DNA from 2 places in the Clostridium sp. CM039 genome. Region 1 is predicted to be linked to the other one. Evidence: a T-box and tRNA genes for the amino acid it is inferred to sense, from the RefSeq annotation. Region 1 holds a T-box; the other holds one or more tRNA genes.
What was found. A T-box is a leader RNA that pairs with one kind of tRNA and senses whether it is charged. The one in region 1 lies ahead of alaS (alanine--tRNA ligase), so its partner is inferred to be a tRNA-Ala.
Positions count from the first base shown of each region.

Region 2: it encodes a tRNA-Ala, which carries the amino acid that the T-box ahead of alaS (alanine--tRNA ligase) is inferred to sense. The anticodon was not compared.

Region 1 covers NZ_CM143649.1:671,466-680,833, forward strand. The annotation lists gene nifS (cysteine desulfurase NifS) at 1-974, shown strand, start outside; gene nifU (Fe-S cluster assembly scaffold protein NifU) at 976-1,404, shown strand; gene mnmA (tRNA 2-thiouridine(34) synthase MnmA) at 1,415-2,491, shown strand; gene nifU (Fe-S cluster assembly scaffold protein NifU) at 2,657-3,052, shown strand; gene nagZ (beta-N-acetylhexosaminidase) at 3,126-4,346, opposite strand; gene ACWJJ2_RS03165 (PRC-barrel domain-containing protein) at 4,600-5,106, shown strand; gene ACWJJ2_RS03170 (AI-2E family transporter) at 5,093-6,121, shown strand; T-box leader at 6,202-6,395, shown strand; gene alaS (alanine--tRNA ligase) at 6,516-9,161, shown strand; gene ACWJJ2_RS03180 (IreB family regulatory phosphoprotein) at 9,346-9,368, shown strand, end outside.
Region 2 covers NZ_CM143649.1:3,197,614-3,206,981, forward strand. The annotation lists rRNA gene ACWJJ2_RS14935 (23S ribosomal RNA) at 1-1,834, shown strand, start outside; rRNA gene rrf (5S ribosomal RNA) at 1,924-2,040, shown strand; tRNA gene ACWJJ2_RS14945 (tRNA-Asn) at 2,046-2,120, shown strand; rRNA gene rrf (5S ribosomal RNA) at 2,160-2,276, shown strand; tRNA gene ACWJJ2_RS14955 (tRNA-Ile) at 2,283-2,359, shown strand; tRNA gene ACWJJ2_RS14960 (tRNA-Ala) at 2,365-2,440, shown strand; rRNA gene ACWJJ2_RS14965 (16S ribosomal RNA) at 3,139-4,656, shown strand; rRNA gene ACWJJ2_RS14970 (23S ribosomal RNA) at 4,949-7,874, shown strand; rRNA gene rrf (5S ribosomal RNA) at 7,964-8,080, shown strand; tRNA gene ACWJJ2_RS14980 (tRNA-Asn) at 8,086-8,160, shown strand; gene fusA (elongation factor G) at 8,437-9,368, shown strand, end outside.

The sequences.
Region 1 (9,368 bases):
GAGGTTCTGAAGCAGATAACTGGGCAATAAAGGGGATAGCTTCTGCTTATAAGCAAAAGGGAAATCATATAATAACAACAACAATTGAACATCATGCAGTATTACATACTTGCGAATATTTAGCTAAGAATGGATTTGAAATTACATATTTACCAGTTGACGAATACGGATTTATTAGCATTAAAGATTTAGAAAATGCTATTACAGATAAAACTATTCTAGTATCTGTAATGTTCGCTAACAATGAAATTGGAACAATAGAACCAATAAAAGAAATAGGCGCATTATGTAGAAGTAAAAAAATACTTTTTCATACGGATGCAGTTCAAGCAGTAGGCCATATTCCAGTTGATGTAAAAGAAATGAATATAGATTTATTATCCCTTGCTGGTCATAAATTTTATGGACCTAAGGGCATAGGAGCTTTATATGTAAGAAAAGGAATTAAAATAGATAATTTAATACATGGTGGTGGACAAGAAAGAAATAGAAGAGCAGGTACTGAAAATGTAGCTAGCATAGTGGGAATTGGTAAAGCTCTTGAACTAGCTGTAGAAAACATGGTAGAAAATAATAAAAAGCTAGTGTATTTAAGAGATAAGCTTATGAATGGATTATTAGAAGTACCTTACACAAGATTAAATGGACCAATAGGAGCAAAAAGGCTCCCAGGTAATTCGAATATATGTTTTAGATTTATAGAAGGTGAATCTATATTATTGATGTTAGATGCAAAAGGCATTGCAGCGTCAAGTGGAAGCGCATGTACATCGGGTTCCTTAGACCCATCTCACGTGTTACTTGCAATAGGCCTTAAGCATGAGATAGCACATGGATCCTTAAGATTAACATTAGGTGATGCTACCACAGAGGAAGAAGTAGATTTTGCATTAGAAACAATACCAAAAATAATCCAAAGATTAAGAGATATGTCCCCGCTATGGGATGACTACTTAAAGAAAGGGGAAAATTAATATGATGTACAGTGAAAAAGTTATGGACCATTTTACTAACCCAAGAAATGTAGGAGAAATTCAAAATGCTAGTGGAATTGGTGAGGTTGGTAACGCTAGATGTGGAGATATTATGAAAGTTTATTTAAAAGTAGAAGAAAATATAGTAGTAGATGCAAAGTTTAAAACTTTTGGTTGTGGATCAGCTATAGCATCTTCAAGTATGGCAACAGAGCTTATTAAAGGTAAATCTGTAGATGATGCATGGACACTTACAAATTTAGCTGTGGCTGAAGCGTTAGATGGACTTCCAGCAATAAAAATGCATTGCTCAGTACTTGCTGAAGAAGCTATTCACAAAGCAATTAATGATTATAGAAGTAAGGCTGGACTTGAAGTATGGGATTTCGTAGAACATGACGATATACATGGTGAAGTACACGGAGAATAGGTGATATTAAATGAAGAAAAAAGTAGTTATCGGAATGAGTGGTGGAGTAGATAGTTCCGTAGCTGCATATCTTTTGAAAGAGCAAGGATATGAAGTTATAGGAATTATGATGAAGCTATCACCAGATAATCAGGATTATGAAGAAAATGAAGGCGGATGTTGTTCTATTTCTGCAGCAAATGACGCAAGGCGCGTTGCAGACGTACTAGATATACCCTTTTATGTTATGAATTTTAAGGATGTTTTTAAGACAAATGTTATTGATAACTTTATTGATGAATATATGGAAGGTAGAACGCCTAATCCATGTATTGTATGTAATAAGATGATTAAATTCGAAGAATTTTTAAGAAAAGCGAAGGCGCTTGGGGCTGATTATATAGCTACAGGTCACTATGCTAAAATTGAAAAACAAGACGATCGATATATTCTTAGAAAATCAGAAGATGATAGAAAAGATCAAACTTATGCATTGTATACATTAACTCAAGAGCAATTAAGTCACACTTTAATGCCCTGTGGAGATTATGCTAAACCAGAAATACGAAATATTGCAGAGCGAATTGGACTAGAGGTTTTTAAAAAAAGGGACAGCCAAGAAATTTGCTTTATACCTGATAATGACCATGGAGCTTATATTAAGAAGTATAGTGGTAGAGAAATAAAGCCAGGTAACTTTGTTAATAAGCAAGGGGAAATTATGGGAAGACACAAGGGAATAGTGTATTATACTATAGGACAGCGAAAAGGACTTGGGATAGCGGTAGGTAAGCCTGTTTTTGTTACTGACATTAACCCTCTAACTAATCAAGTAATAATAGGTGATGAGGAGGATATTTTTAAAACTGAGCTTATAGCAAAAGATTTAAATTTCATTCTCTTCGATAAGCTCACCTCAAATTTAAGAGTTTCGGCTAAGATTAGATATTCTGCAAAACCTCAATTAGCTAATTTAATTCCTTTGGAAAATAATAGAGTGAAGGTCGTTTTTGATGAGAAACAAAGAGCTATAACCAAAGGCCAATCAGTAGTTTTCTATTCAGAAAACTTAGTAGTTGGCGGAGGGATAATCGAGGAAATTTTATAGGTGTACTAATTTAGTTTATAATTTAGGCAGAGGGATATTTAGTTAAAAAACTAGGTATCCCTCTGTATTTATAGTGGATAATTGTAACTATTTTAAATAGTGAAATTTCAGCTTTGAAGGTGATAATTTTATTATTTTGTTTATAAAAGGAGGAGCAATATTATGATGTATAGTGATAAGGTTATGGAGCATTTTTATAGTCCAAGAAATATGGGTATATTAGGTGATGCTAACGGTATTGGAGAGGCAGGGGACCCTAATTGCGGGGATATAATGAAAATTTATATAAAGGTTGAGGATAATATAATAACTAGTGTTAAGTTTAAGGCTTTTGGGTGTGGCTCAGCTATTGCATCATCTAGCATTGCGACAGAGCTTATAAAGGGTAAAAACTTAGAGAAGGCATGGGAATTAACCAACAAGTCAGTTATTGAAGCTCTGGAAGGATTACCGGCTTTAAAACAACATTGCTCAGTGCTTGCAGAACAAACTATACATAATGCGATAAATAATTATAGAGAGTCATGCATGCTTGAGCCTTGGAAGAATGATTTAAAATAAATATATTTCAGCTACGCAGGAGATGATTTAATGAAACTTCATTGGTGTTAATCCCATGTAGTTTGATTTTGATTTACTCTTTCAATAAGTTTTCTATTTTATTGTTAATTTCATGAATGTTTATTGAACTTATTGCAGCGTTATTAATAATATATTTTTCTTTGAGTTTCAGTATTCTATATACACTCTCATTTAACCTATTTTCTGATATTACATTATTTTGTACTGCAGCTTTTAGTGAATTAATTACTTTTAGCTCGTTGTCATATTCATGGCATACTAAGATAATGTCACTTCCAGCATTAAATGATTTAACGGCAGCATCGCCAATGTCATTATATTTTGTAATGGCCGCCATGGTCATATCATCAGTAATGACTACACCGCTAAACTTTAAAGTTCCTCTTAATATATCGGTTATAATAACTTTTGACATACTCGCAGGATAAACAGAATCTATTTTATTAAGTAATATATGTGATACCATAATGGCATCCACATTATTCTTTATAGCTTCATTAAAAGGAGTCAGTTCGAAAGCATTAAGTTTTGTTAAATCCTTATTTACTACAGGCAGGCCTACATGGGAATCAACTGAAGTGTCCCCATGGCCAGGAAAGTGTTTTACCACAGGAATTATATTGTTATCTATCATACCTTCCATGGTTTTAATGCCTAGTTTATTAACAATATCAGTGGTACTCCCAAAAGCTCTGTCTCCTATTACAGGATTATTAGGGTTGCTATTTATATCGAGTACTGGAGCAAAATTCATATTAAATCCAAAGGTTTTAAGTTCTTCTGCAATAATTTTCCCAATGTTGTAACTTAAGGCACCATCGTTCTTTTCCCCTATAACTTGATTGGATGGAAGCTTTTTAATTTCATTTGGAATTCGTGATACCCGTCCACCTTCCTCATCTACAGAAATAAATAGAGGCGTTTTGTTTTGTGAATTAGTAGTTTTTAGTGAGTTAATCAGGCTAACTAATTGATTAGAAGTAGCTACATTATTTCTAAATAAAATAAATCCACCAACTTTATGGTCTTTAATCAAATTATTTATATTATTATTCATTGTATAACCATCAAGCCCAACAATTACTAACTGACCAATCTTGTCATCTAAACTCATAGCATCAATCTTGTTTTGAACTACATCAATATTTTCAGGCTTAGGATTAACAACCTCATCCTTAGAATTAATATTAGGGCTAAGGTTAGAATTTGAATTACTACAGCCAGATAAAAATAAACCACCAATTAACAATATACTTATAACTAATTTTTTCATTACAAAATTTCACCACTTTCTTTTAATAAAATTAATAGGGTAAAGAAGTCATTAAAGAGTAAAATTATTATTAAAAATATTATTTAGAGCAAATATAAAAAATAGGGCTAACAGTAATTTAATATAAGAAATTGTAAAATTACAAAATATTAATCTTTAACATTATTTTTAGTATATGTAATAATTCTTAGATTATTTGGAGAATATAACTATAAATAAATAATAATTAAATTTTTTTCATTTAGGAGATAATATGTTTAAAAGCAGAGATTTTATATTTATGAATGTTGTTAGTATGGATGGCAAGAAAATTGGGTTTATCAGAGATTTGTTAATGGATTTTAATAAAGGAAAGGTAATCGGATTTGTAATATCTCCTTATAAACTTTTCCATAAAAATTTAAGTGTATTAAAAGAAGACATCATATATTTTAATAAGCATATGGTAGTTAAAAAAGTAGAGAAAAATAAATATCTATGTTTACATAGCTTTATTAATATGGATGTAATAGATAAATGTAGCAATGTATTTGGTATGGTGGAGGATATTACTTTTTCATGTGATACATTTGAAATAAAAGGAATTATAGTGTCTTCTGGATTTATTACAAATTTACTTAGAGGGAAAAGAATAATGCTAATAAATGAACTAATACTTGGAGAAGAAAATATTCTCTACATTCCCAATTTTGATGAATCATGTTTTAAAAGTATGCCACATAACTTCTTTGTGGAGGGAAAAGCCGATGAAAAAAATTAGCAAAAAGAAGTTAGCTATTACGATTCTCAGTATTATTATTTTTGTAGTTGTACTCTTTATGTTAATAAAAATCCCTATTGTTAAACAATTAATAAATTTAGTCTTTATTTCTTTCATTGTGGCATATATACTAAAACCATTATATATGCTTTTAATTAGAAAAGGAGTAAATAAAAAAGCTTCTGCTTGTTTAATAATAGTCGGTTTATTAAGTTTAGTATTATTAACGTTTATAGTGGTAATTCCATCAATATTTAGAGAAAGTTTAGACATAAATAAGGCAATAAATGATTTGCAAAAATATTTAATTAATGCAAATATGAAAATAAAAGTATTAAATAGAAGCAGAGTCATGAGTAGTATTATGACTACTATATACCAAAAATCAAATGCTCAAATACTTCTAATATTTGATAAAATATTAGATTCTATCATGGGCATCGGTGAGAATATATTAACTTACATGGTTTCGCCTTTAATAGTATATTACTTTTTATGCGATAGTGAAAACATGATAAATAAGGCATTGATAGTTTTTCCACCAGAGAGCAGAAATATAATAAAGAGAATCATAGCGGATATTGATAAAGTATTAGGAAGGTATATTATAAGTCAATTTATCTTATGTGGAATTATAACCATTGCTACATTTTTGATATTAATGTTTATGAAAGTTGATTTTCCTTTGATACTTTCATTGATAAATGGAATTTTTAATATAATACCTTACTTTGGACCTATATTTGGGGTAATACCTATCATTTTAATAGCTCTGCTTGACTCTCCAAAAATAGCTTTATATACAGCGTTGTGGCTATTTGCACTTCAACAAATCGAAGGAAGTATATTGTCACCAAAAATAATTGGAGATAGTATAAGTATGCACCCATTAACAGTAATATTATTGTTGGTTATAGGTGGGAAGGTTGGAGGGATTTTAGGTATGATACTAGCAGTGCCACTAGGAGTAGTGATAAAAGTTATATATGAGGACTTAAACTATTATCTATTCTAGGAATAAGCAATATATTTTTATTTATAATTTGCATATCTTGAAGTATTAAGGTAAAATGTACTATAGTATATATAAGTTAATATCAGGTAATGATAAGAATTAGTAAATATAGTTAGTCATTTAGAGAGGAAGTGGAGGGTGAAAACTTCTTGATAGCCATATTGAAGCTGTCTTTGAACCTTATTTTGTTGAGAGATATTGCAGTGTAATTAATTGTTATTAATTATATAGTGATATAATTAGGGTGGTAACGCGGAAAACTTTCGTCCCTTGCTTTAGGGAAGTGAAGGTTTTTTTTTATATTTTAGAAAATTATGAATTTTAAAATTCTATATATAAAATTAGCATAAATAGATCGTGTTAACACAGTCTATAAACAATCGGAGGAGATATTATGGAAAAATTAGGATTAAATGAAATTAGGGAATCGTTTCTAAATTTTTTTGAAGGTAAAGAGCATCTTAGACTAGAAAGTTTTCCTCTAGTACCTAAGAATGACAGCAGTTTATTGCTTGTAAATGCGGGTATGCAACCACTTAAACCATATTTTACAGGAATTAAAACGCCACCTAATACTAGAATAACTAATTGTCAAAAATGTATTAGGACAGGAGATATTGAGAATGTAGGAAAGACATCAAGACATGGCACTTTCTTTGAAATGCTTGGAAATTTTTCTTTTGGTGATTATTTCAAAAAAGAGGTTATACCATGGGCTTGGGAATATGCAACAGAGGTTTTGAAAATACCAAAAGAAAATTTATATATAACTATATATTTAGAGGATGATGAGGCTTTTGATGTATGGATTAAAAATACTGATGTTGATCCTTCACGTATTTTTAGATTAGGAAAAGAAGAAAATTTTTGGGAAATAGGTCAAGGACCTTGTGGACCGAGTTCAGAAATACACTTCGATAGAAATGTAGAACTCGGCCAAATAAAAACGGAAGAAGAGTTTATTAAGGCAGGCAATGAAGATAGAGTAATAGAATTTTGGAATTTAGTGTTCACTCAATTTAATAAGGATGAGCATGGTAACTACAACAAATTAAAAAATCCTAATATAGATACAGGTATGGGTCTCGAGAGAATAGCTGGCATAATGCAAGGCACAGATAGTATATTTGAAGTAGATACTATAAAAAATATTTTAGAAGAAGTTTCAAGAATTTCAGGCGTGAAATGTGGCGATAGCTGTAATGAGTCGATATCTTTAAAAGTTATAACAGACCATGTTAGAAGCACAACCTTTATGATAAGTGATGGTGTACTTCCGTCTAATGAGGGAAGAGGTTATGTTCTTAGGCGACTACTAAGGCGTGCGGCAAGGCATGGTAGGTTGATTGGAATTAAAAATACTTTTTTAAGTGAACTTTGCGATACTGTTATTGAAAACTCCTCTAAAGCATACCCAGAATTAAAAGAAAAATCATCCTATATTAAGAAAGTTATAAAAATTGAAGAGGAAAGATTTTTAGAAACTATAGATTCTGGTATGGATATTTTAAAAGTTTACATAGAAGAGCTTCAAAAAAATAACAATAAAATTTTAGGTGGAGATAAAGCTTTTAAATTATACGATACCTATGGTTTTCCATATGAGCTTACAGAAGAAATACTTAGCGATGCTGGTATAAAAATTGATTTAGAAGGATTTAATGCTGCAATGCAAAGTCAAAAGCAAAGGGCAAGAGCTGCTAGAGTACAGTCAAATTATATGGGCAGTGGAGAAAGTTCAATGAACTTAATTCCTAAAAATATAGAAACAAAATTTGATGGATATGATAAAATACAATTGGAATCTAAGGCTAAATTTTTAATTAGTGGCGAAGAGCATGTTACAGACCTTTCAAAGGGGTCAAAAGGGATTATTGTAACCGAAGATACTCCTTTCTATGCAGAAATGGGAGGGCAAATTGGAGATAAGGGAATAATTTTTAATGATAATTTTAAAGCAAAAGTGTACGATTGCCAAAAAGATATTTCTGGAAAAATAATACATTTCATTGAGGTGTTAGAAGGAATAGTGATAGCAGATGAAATAGTAACTCTTAAGGTTGACGAAGATAGGAGAGCTCAAATTTGTAAAAATCACACTGTAACTCACATGCTACAAGAAACGCTGAAAAGAGTTTTAGGTGATCACGTTCATCAATCAGGTTCTTATGTAAATGAAGATAGATTAAGGTTTGACTTCACTCATTTTTCTGCACTAACTGAGAAAGAGATTGCTAAAGTTGAGAAAATTGTAAATGACAATATTATGAAGGCGTATAAGGTAGAGACTGAGGTTATGACCATTGAGAAAGCTAAGGAAACTGGAGCTATAGCATTATTTGATGAAAAATATCAAGGAGATGTTAGAGTAGTATCTGTAGGAGAGTATAGTAAGGAATTATGTGGCGGTACTCATGTTAGAAATTCAGGCGAAATCGGATTATTTAAAATTTTATCTGAAGCAGGAGTAGCGGCAGGGGTTAGAAGAATTGAAGCTATAACTGGTAGTGAATCTATAAAATATGTAGAAGATAAAAGTAATTTATTAAAATATATTGGAAGTACATTAAAATGTTCAGAAAAAGACATAATAAATAAATTACAAACTCAATTGGTAGAATTAAAATACAAAGAAAAGGAAATAGTATTATTAAAAGAAAAATTAGCCAGTTCTTCAGTAGATGAAATTTTAGAGAATATTAAACAGGTCAAAGGTGTTAAAGTGATTTCAGGAGCTGTAAAAAATATAAACGGAGATGCTTTAAGAGATTTAGCTGATAAACTTCGTAATAAGATTGTTGATGGTGTAGTGGTAATAGGAAGCTGTACAGACGATAAAGTACAATTTGTTGCAATGGCGTCTAAGTCAGCAATAGATAAAGGAATACACTGTGGGAAAATAATTAAAGAAGTTGCTAAAATCGCTGGTGGTGGCGGTGGTGGAAGGCCTGACATGGCAGAGGCAGGTGGAAAACTTCCCGAAAAATTAGATGAAGCAATAACGAATGTATGCTCTATAATTGAAAGATTGGTAAAATAGTATACTTTTTGCAATAGTTGTTTTATAATATAATTAATAATAAGTAATTTAATTATAGTTAGTATGTAATTATGGAACTTATTACAACTGAAAAAAATTTACTATATTACCAAATGATTTCCTAGCGTATTCAAATGGGATAAATTTTAGTGTTTAGCGTATGATGAGGAAAGGGGTGTATATAATGGATAATAATCAAAATACAGT
Region 2 (9,368 bases), 1.5 Mb from region 1:
AGGATGTTGGCTCAGAAGCAGCCACTCATTTAAAGAGTGCGTAATAGCTCACTAGTCAAGAGATCCTGCGCCGAAGATGTCCGGGGCTAAAACTTACCACCGAAGCTATGGGTGTACACAATTGTGTACGCGGTAGAGGAGCTTTCTGTACTGGCTGAAGTCATACCGTAAGGAGTGGTGGACGGTACAGAAGTGAGAATGTTGGCATGAGTAGCGAGAGTTAAGTGAGAATCTTAACGGTCGAAAACCTAAGGTTTCCTGAGGAAGGCTCGTCCTCTCAGGGTTAGTCGGGACCTAAGCCGAGGCCGAAAGGCGTAGGTGATGGACAATCGGTTGATATTCCGATACCACCAATGGACGTTATTAGAAATGGGATGACGCAGGAGGATAAGATGTGCACACTATTGGATGTGTGTCTAAGCATTTAGGCGGAGCAAGCAGGCAAATCCGTTTGCTCTTAACGCTGAGATGTGATGGGGAAGGGAATTTATTCCCGAAGTATCTGATTCCACGCTGCCAAGAAAAGTCTCTATCGAGGATATTGGTGCCCGTACCGCAAACCGACACAGGTAGGTGAGGAGAGAATCCTAAGACCATCGGAAGAATTGTTGTTAAGGAACTCGGCAAATTGACCCCGTAACTTCGGGAGAAGGGGTGCCTACGTAAGTAGGTCGCAGAGAATAGGCCCAAGCAACTGTTTAGCAAAAACACAGGTCTCTGCTAAAGCGAAAGCTGATGTATAGGGGCTGACGCCTGCCCGGTGCTGGAAGGTTAAGGGGATTACTTAGCGCAAGCGAAGGTATGAACTTAAGCCCCAGTAAACGGCGGCCGTAACTATAACGGTCCTAAGGTAGCGAAATTCCTTGTCGGGTAAGTTCCGACCCGCACGAATGGCGTAATGATTTGGGCACTGTCTCAACAACACATCCGGCGAAATTGTAGTGCAAGTGAAGATGCTTGCTACCCGCGATTGGACGGAAAGACCCCGTAGAGCTTTACTGTAGCTTAGCATTGAATTTCGGTATTGTCTGTACAGGATAGGTGGGAGACTGAGAAACATGGGCGTCAGCCTGTGTGGAGTCATCCTTGGGATACCACCCTGACAGTACTGAGGTTCTAACTGGAGGCCATGAATCTGGTCACAGGACATTGTTAGGTGGGCAGTTTGACTGGGGCGGTCGCCTCCAAAAAAGTAACGGAGGCGCCCAAAGGTTCCCTCAGCGCGGTTGGAAATCGCGCGAAGAGTGCAAAGGCAGAAGGGAGCCTGACTGCGACACTTACAAGTGGAGCAGGGACGAAAGTCGGGCTTAGTGATCCGGTGGTACCTCGTGGGAGGGCCATCGCTCAACGGATAAAAGCTACCTCGGGGATAACAGGCTGATCTCCCCCAAGAGTCCACATCGACGGGGAGGTTTGGCACCTCGATGTCGGCTCGTCGCATCCTGGGGCTGAAGTAGGTCCCAAGGGTTGGGCTGTTCGCCCATTAAAGCGGCACGCGAGCTGGGTTCAGAACGTCGTGAGACAGTTCGGTCCCTATCCGTCGCGGGCGTAGGAAATTTGAAGGGAGCTGTCCTTAGTACGAGAGGACCGGGATGGACAAACCTCTGGTGCACCAGTTGTCACGCCAGTGGCATCGCTGGGTAGCTATGTTTGGAAGGGATAAACGCTGAAAGCATCTAAGCGTGAAGCCCACCCTGAGATGAGATTTCCCATAACTCGCACGTAAGTGCGGTGTTAGTAAGACTCCTGGAAGACCACCAGGTTGATAGGTTAGAGGTGTAAGCATGGTAACATGTTCAGCTGACTAATACTAATAAGTCGAGGGCTTGACCTAAATATATAATTAGAAATAAAGCGATACTTCAAGCGTAAGCGAGAAGACTAGTTCACTGTGCAATTTTGAGAGAATATTTATTTTCTCAATCTAGTGATTATGGCATGAAGGTAACACCCGTTCCCATACCGAACACGAAGGTTAAGCTTCAATGCGCCGATGGTACTGCAGGGGTGACCTTGTGGAAGAGTAGGTTGTCGCTAGGTAATGTTCCGCGATAGCTCAACGGTGGAGCACTCGGCTGTTAACCGATAGGTTGAAGGTTCAAATCCTTTTCGCGGAGCCATTTTTTAAAATATAATAACATATGACGGATATTAATAAATCTGGTGATTATGGCATGAAGGTAACACCCGTTCCCATACCGAACACGAAGGTTAAGCTTCAATGCGCCGATGGTACTGCAGGGGTGACCTTGTGGAAGAGTAGGTTGTCGCCAGGTAAATATGGATCTTTAGCTCAGCTGGTTAGAGCTACCGGCTCATAACCGGTCGGTCCGGGGTTCGAGTCCCTGAAGGTCCACCATATGTGGGGATATAGCTCAGCTGGGAGAGCACCTGCCTTGCACGCAGGGGGTCAAGGGTTCGATTCCCTTTATCTCCACCAAAGAACAGTCCAATATGGGCTGTTTTTTTTGTGGAGATAAATAAGTTGTTAGTAAAAAAACTGGGTTAAATCATCTCCTGTGCAGCGGCTGATTTTATTCCAAGATTGCAGCTCCGCAGGAGATGATTTAAGTGGATTATTAATGTTGTTAGAAATTCTATAATATAAAAATTCTTAATAACGTTTATAAATAAATAAATAAATAAATAAATAAAATGCTTAAATACAAACAATTTCTTATATACTTGACCATGCGTGTCAATATATATAAAACAAAGGATTATAATGAAAGAATGAGTAAATGGAGAATAACGTGGATATATAACAAAAAAAACAAATATACAACTTTATTATTATGATACAATATTCCTTGTCGTCACAAACAAGTGGCACGATAAGCTAACTGTTGATAACTATTTAATATATTTTCAAATGAAAATAATTTTTAAAAAGTTGTTGACAAAACAAGAAATGCCTAGTAGAATAGTAGAAGTCGTCACATGATGACAAAGCAAATTGGTCTTTGAAAATTAAACAGAGAAATAGGTAAAGATAGCGAAATAATATTTCGCTAAACCAGTTAATTACTTTAGTATAAAGTAAAATTTAGTCGTAAGACTAAAAGTATGTAATGAGCTTGCGTAACAACTTAACAGTTGTCGCAGATTAATCATTTCAACTAAAAAAGTGTAAACTTTTAAATTGAGAGTTTGATCCTGGCTCAGGACGAACGCTGGCGGCGTGCCTAACACATGCAAGTCGAGCGATGAAACCTTTCGGGGTGGATTAGCGGCGGACGGGTGAGTAACACGTGGGTAACCTGCCTCAAAGAGGGGAATAGCCTCCCGAAAGGGAGATTAATACCGCATAATATGTTTTGGTCGCATGATCGAAACATCAAAGGATTTTTCTTCGGAAAATTCCACTTTGAGATGGACCCGCGGCGCATTAGCTAGTTGGTGAGGTAACGGCTCACCAAGGCGACGATGCGTAGCCGACCTGAGAGGGTGATCGGCCACATTGGAACTGAGACACGGTCCAGACTCCTACGGGAGGCAGCAGTGGGGAATATTGCGCAATGGGGGAAACCCTGACGCAGCAACGCCGCGTGAATGATGAAGGCCTTCGGGTTGTAAAGTTCTGTCTTCTGGGACGATAATGACGGTACCAGAGGAGGAAGCCACGGCTAACTACGTGCCAGCAGCCGCGGTAATACGTAGGTGGCAAGCGTTGTCCGGATTTACTGGGCGTAAAGGATGCGTAGGCGGACATTTAAGTCAGATGTGAAATACCCGAGCTTAACTTGGGTGCTGCATTTGAAACTGGGTGTCTAGAGTGCAGGAGAGGTAAGTGGAATTCCTAGTGTAGCGGTGAAATGCGTAGAGATTAGGAAGAACACCAGTGGCGAAGGCGACTTACTGGACTGTAACTGACGCTGAGGCATGAAAGCGTGGGGAGCAAACAGGATTAGATACCCTGGTAGTCCACGCCGTAAACGATGAATACTAGGTGTCGGGGGTCGAACCTCGGTGCCGCCGTTAACACATTAAGTATTCCGCCTGGGGAGTACGATCGCAAGATTAAAACTCAAAGGAATTGACGGGGGCCCGCACAAGCAGCGGAGCATGTGGTTTAATTCGAAGCAACGCGAAGAACCTTACCTAGACTTGACATCCCCTGCATAACCCAGAGATGGGCGAAGTCCTTCGGGACAGGGTGACAGGTGGTGCATGGTTGTCGTCAGCTCGTGTCGTGAGATGTTGGGTTAAGTCCCGCAACGAGCGCAACCCTTATCATTAGTTGCTACCATTAAGTTGAGCACTCTAGTGAGACTGCCCGGGTTAACCGGGAGGAAGGTGGGGATGACGTCAAATCATCATGCCCCTTATGTCTAGGGCTACACACGTGCTACAATGGTGAGTACAAAGAGATGCAAGACCGCAAGGTGGAGCCAAACTCAAAAACTCATCCCAGTTCGGATTGTAGGCTGCAACTCGCCTACATGAAGCCGGAGTTGCTAGTAATCGCGAATCAGCATGTCGCGGTGAATACGTTCCCGGGCCTTGTACACACCGCCCGTCACACCATGAGAGTTGGTAACACCCGAAGTCCGTGAGGTAACCGTAAGGAGCCAGCGGCCGAAGGTGGGATTGATGATTGGGGTGAAGTCGTAACAAGGTAGCCGTAGGAGAACCTGCGGCTGGATCACCTCCTTTCTAGGGAGTAGATGTATTGACTTCGGTCGATGCAATAGAAGAATATTAATTTGTTCTTCAAAAATATCTATTGTAATTAATCGTACCTAGTTCTCTGTTTAATTTTGAGAGACTAATTTTATCTAACTCTTAGGAGTTAGATAATGAATAGTTTTTCTTAAAATGTTCTTTGAAAATTGCACAGTGAAAAAAGTTGTTTTAAAAAAATTAAAACTACGCAAGTAGTTTATAAATTGATTTAATACAATTTCGCAAAATTAATATAACCGTCTATGTAAATAGACAGAATCAAGGTCAAGCTACAAAGGGCGCATGGCGAATGCCTTGGCACTAGGAGCCGAAGAAGGACGCGTTAAGCTGCGATAAGCTTTGGGTAGGCGCAAATAGCCTGTGATCCAAAGATTTCCGAATGGGGGAACCCACATAGTAACAACTATGTACTGCATACTGAATAAATAGGTATGCAGAGGTAGACCCGGGGAACTGAAACATCTAAGTACCCGGAGGAAGAGAAAGAAACATCGATTTCCTAAGTAGCGGCGAGCGAAAGGGAAAGAGCCCAAACCCAGGTCTTTGATCTGGGGGTTGAGGATAGATCATAAATACTGCAATTCCTTAATTGAAGATAGCTGGAAAGCTGCTCCGCAGAAGGTAATAGGCCTGTAAATGAAAAGGAAAAACAGTCAGATCTAATCCAGAGTACCACGAGACACGTGAAACCTTGTGGGAAGCTGGGAGGACCACCTCCCAAGGCTAAATACTACCTAGTGACCGATAGTGAAGAAGTACCGTGAGGGAAAGGTGAAAAGAACCCCGGAAGGGGAGTGAAATAGAACCTGAAACCGTGTGCCTACAACCGGTCGAAGCACTTTATATGTGTGACGGCGTGCTTTTTGTAGAACGAGCCAACGAGTTACGATATGTAGCAAGGTTAAGTACTTAAGGTACGGAGCCGAAGGGAAACCAAGTCTGAATAGGGCGCATAGTTGCATGTCGTAGACCCGAAACCGGGTGACCTATCCATGGCCAGGATGAAGCGGAAGTAAAATTCCGTGGAGGTCCGAACCACGTTGGTGTTGAAAAACCATGGGATGAGCTGTGGATAGCGGAGAAATTCCAATCGAACTCGGAGATAGCTGGTTCTCCTCGAAATAGCTTTAGGGCTAGCGTCGATTAATTGAGTAATGGAGGTAGAGCACTGAATGGGCTAGGGGCTGACAACAGTTACTGAACCCTATCAAACTCCGAATGCCATATACTTTTATTTCGGCAGTCAGACTGCGAATGATAAGATCCGTAGTCAAAAGGGAAACAGCCCAGACCATCAGCTAAGGTCCCAAAGTGTAAGTTAAGTGGAAAAGGATGTGGGATTTCTAAGACAACTAGGATGTTGGCTCAGAAGCAGCCACTCATTTAAAGAGTGCGTAATAGCTCACTAGTCAAGAGATCCTGCGCCGAAGATGTCCGGGGCTAAAACTTACCACCGAAGCTATGGGTGTACACAATTGTGTACGCGGTAGAGGAGCTTTCTGTACTGGCTGAAGTCATACCGTAAGGAGTGGTGGACGGTACAGAAGTGAGAATGTTGGCATGAGTAGCGAGAGTTAAGTGAGAATCTTAACGGTCGAAAACCTAAGGTTTCCTGAGGAAGGCTCGTCCTCTCAGGGTTAGTCGGGACCTAAGCCGAGGCCGAAAGGCGTAGGTGATGGACAATCGGTTGATATTCCGATACCACCAATGGACGTTATTAGAAATGGGATGACGCAGGAGGATAAGATGTGCACACTATTGGATGTGTGTCTAAGCATTTAGGCGGAGCAAGCAGGCAAATCCGTTTGCTCTTAACGCTGAGATGTGATGGGGAAGGGAATTTATTCCCGAAGTATCTGATTCCACGCTGCCAAGAAAAGTCTCTATCGAGGATATTGGTGCCCGTACCGCAAACCGACACAGGTAGGTGAGGAGAGAATCCTAAGACCATCGGAAGAATTGTTGTTAAGGAACTCGGCAAATTGACCCCGTAACTTCGGGAGAAGGGGTGCCTACGTAAGTAGGTCGCAGAGAATAGGCCCAAGCAACTGTTTAGCAAAAACACAGGTCTCTGCTAAAGCGAAAGCTGATGTATAGGGGCTGACGCCTGCCCGGTGCTGGAAGGTTAAGGGGATTACTTAGCGCAAGCGAAGGTATGAACTTAAGCCCCAGTAAACGGCGGCCGTAACTATAACGGTCCTAAGGTAGCGAAATTCCTTGTCGGGTAAGTTCCGACCCGCACGAATGGCGTAATGATTTGGGCACTGTCTCAACAACACATCCGGCGAAATTGTAGTGCAAGTGAAGATGCTTGCTACCCGCGATTGGACGGAAAGACCCCGTAGAGCTTTACTGTAGCTTAGCATTGAATTTCGGTATTGTCTGTACAGGATAGGTGGGAGACTGAGAAACATGGGCGTCAGCCTGTGTGGAGTCATCCTTGGGATACCACCCTGACAGTACTGAGGTTCTAACTGGAGGCCATGAATCTGGTCACAGGACATTGTTAGGTGGGCAGTTTGACTGGGGCGGTCGCCTCCAAAAAAGTAACGGAGGCGCCCAAAGGTTCCCTCAGCGCGGTTGGAAATCGCGCGAAGAGTGCAAAGGCAGAAGGGAGCCTGACTGCGACACTTACAAGTGGAGCAGGGACGAAAGTCGGGCTTAGTGATCCGGTGGTACCTCGTGGGAGGGCCATCGCTCAACGGATAAAAGCTACCTCGGGGATAACAGGCTGATCTCCCCCAAGAGTCCACATCGACGGGGAGGTTTGGCACCTCGATGTCGGCTCGTCGCATCCTGGGGCTGAAGTAGGTCCCAAGGGTTGGGCTGTTCGCCCATTAAAGCGGCACGCGAGCTGGGTTCAGAACGTCGTGAGACAGTTCGGTCCCTATCCGTCGCGGGCGTAGGAAATTTGAAGGGAGCTGTCCTTAGTACGAGAGGACCGGGATGGACAAACCTCTGGTGCACCAGTTGTCACGCCAGTGGCATCGCTGGGTAGCTATGTTTGGAAGGGATAAACGCTGAAAGCATCTAAGCGTGAAGCCCACCCTGAGATGAGATTTCCCATAACTCGCACGTAAGTGCGGTGTTAGTAAGACTCCTGGAAGACCACCAGGTTGATAGGTTAGAGGTGTAAGCATGGTAACATGTTCAGCTGACTAATACTAATAAGTCGAGGGCTTGACCTAAATATATAATTAGAAATAAAGCGATACTTCAAGCGTAAGCGAGAAGACTAGTTCACTGTGCAATTTTGAGAGAATATTTATTTTCTCAATCTAGTGATTATGGCATGAAGGTAACACCCGTTCCCATACCGAACACGAAGGTTAAGCTTCAATGCGCCGATGGTACTGCAGGGGTGACCTTGTGGAAGAGTAGGTTGTCGCTAGGTAATGTTCCGCGATAGCTCAACGGTGGAGCACTCGGCTGTTAACCGATAGGTTGAAGGTTCAAATCCTTTTCGCGGAGCCATTTTTATTTAAAGTATACAAAGCTAATTATTAGCTTTTTTTTATTTTTTGAAAAATTATAATAAATAATATACAAATTTTAAAAAATAGATATGAGCTTTAGTAATAACTTATATTTAGTTTAAATATATAATTAAGTATCAATAAATTTATTTTATTGGTACTTTTATCTTTTTTAGAAAGTAATAATTATAAAATTCAGCTATATACAAAGGCTTTTTATTTAAAGGTAGAATATATGAATATATATCTAACGAAAAGCTAGGAGGTATCGTATATGAAAGAATATATAAGCAAAAATCTAAGAAATATAGGAATTGTTGGACATAGTGGTTCAGGAAAAACCACATTAATGGAATCAATATTATATTACACTAAAGCTATAGATAGATTCGGAAAAGTTAATGATGGTACTACAATTAGTGATTACGATATTGAAGAAAAGAAAAGAAAAACGTCTATTTCTACATCAGTGGCTTTAAGTGAATGGGGAAATATAAAATTAAATTTAGTAGATATGCCTGGATATTTTGATTATGAAGGAGAAATGATTGAGGGGCTAAGAGCTGTAGATATGGCAATGATAACTGTTTGTGGGGTATCAGGTGTAGAAGTTGGAACTGAGAAGGCTTGGGAATATATCAATGATCATAAGCTACCTAGAGCATTTTTTATTAATAAGCTAGATAGGGAAAATAGTAATTTTCAAGTTGCTTTGCAACAGATAAAAGAAACATTTGGAATATCCGCAGTACCAATTCAATATCCTATAGGTAGTGAAGAAAATTTTAGCGGCGTAATAAATGTCATATCTAGAAGGGCTCAAATATTTAATCCTAAAACACATGGGATGGAAGATAGTGATATTCCAGAAGAATTAATAGATAAAGTGGATGAGTGTAAACAGATGGTTATGGAAGCAGTTGCTGAAACAGATGAAGTTCTATTAGAAAAATATTTCAATGAGGGTTCTATAAGTGAAAAAGAAATATATCAAGGTCTTATAAAAGGAGCTTCTATGGGAGAAATTACACCTATAATGTGTGGATCTGCTTTACTTGGTATAGGAATGAATACGTTGCTAGAAGATATGGTTGAATGCTTCCCTTCTCCAATTGAAACAACTATGTACATTGCAAAAGGTATGAAAAACAATAAATATACGCAAGTCAAAATTGATGATATGGGTCCATTCTCAGCATTAGTATT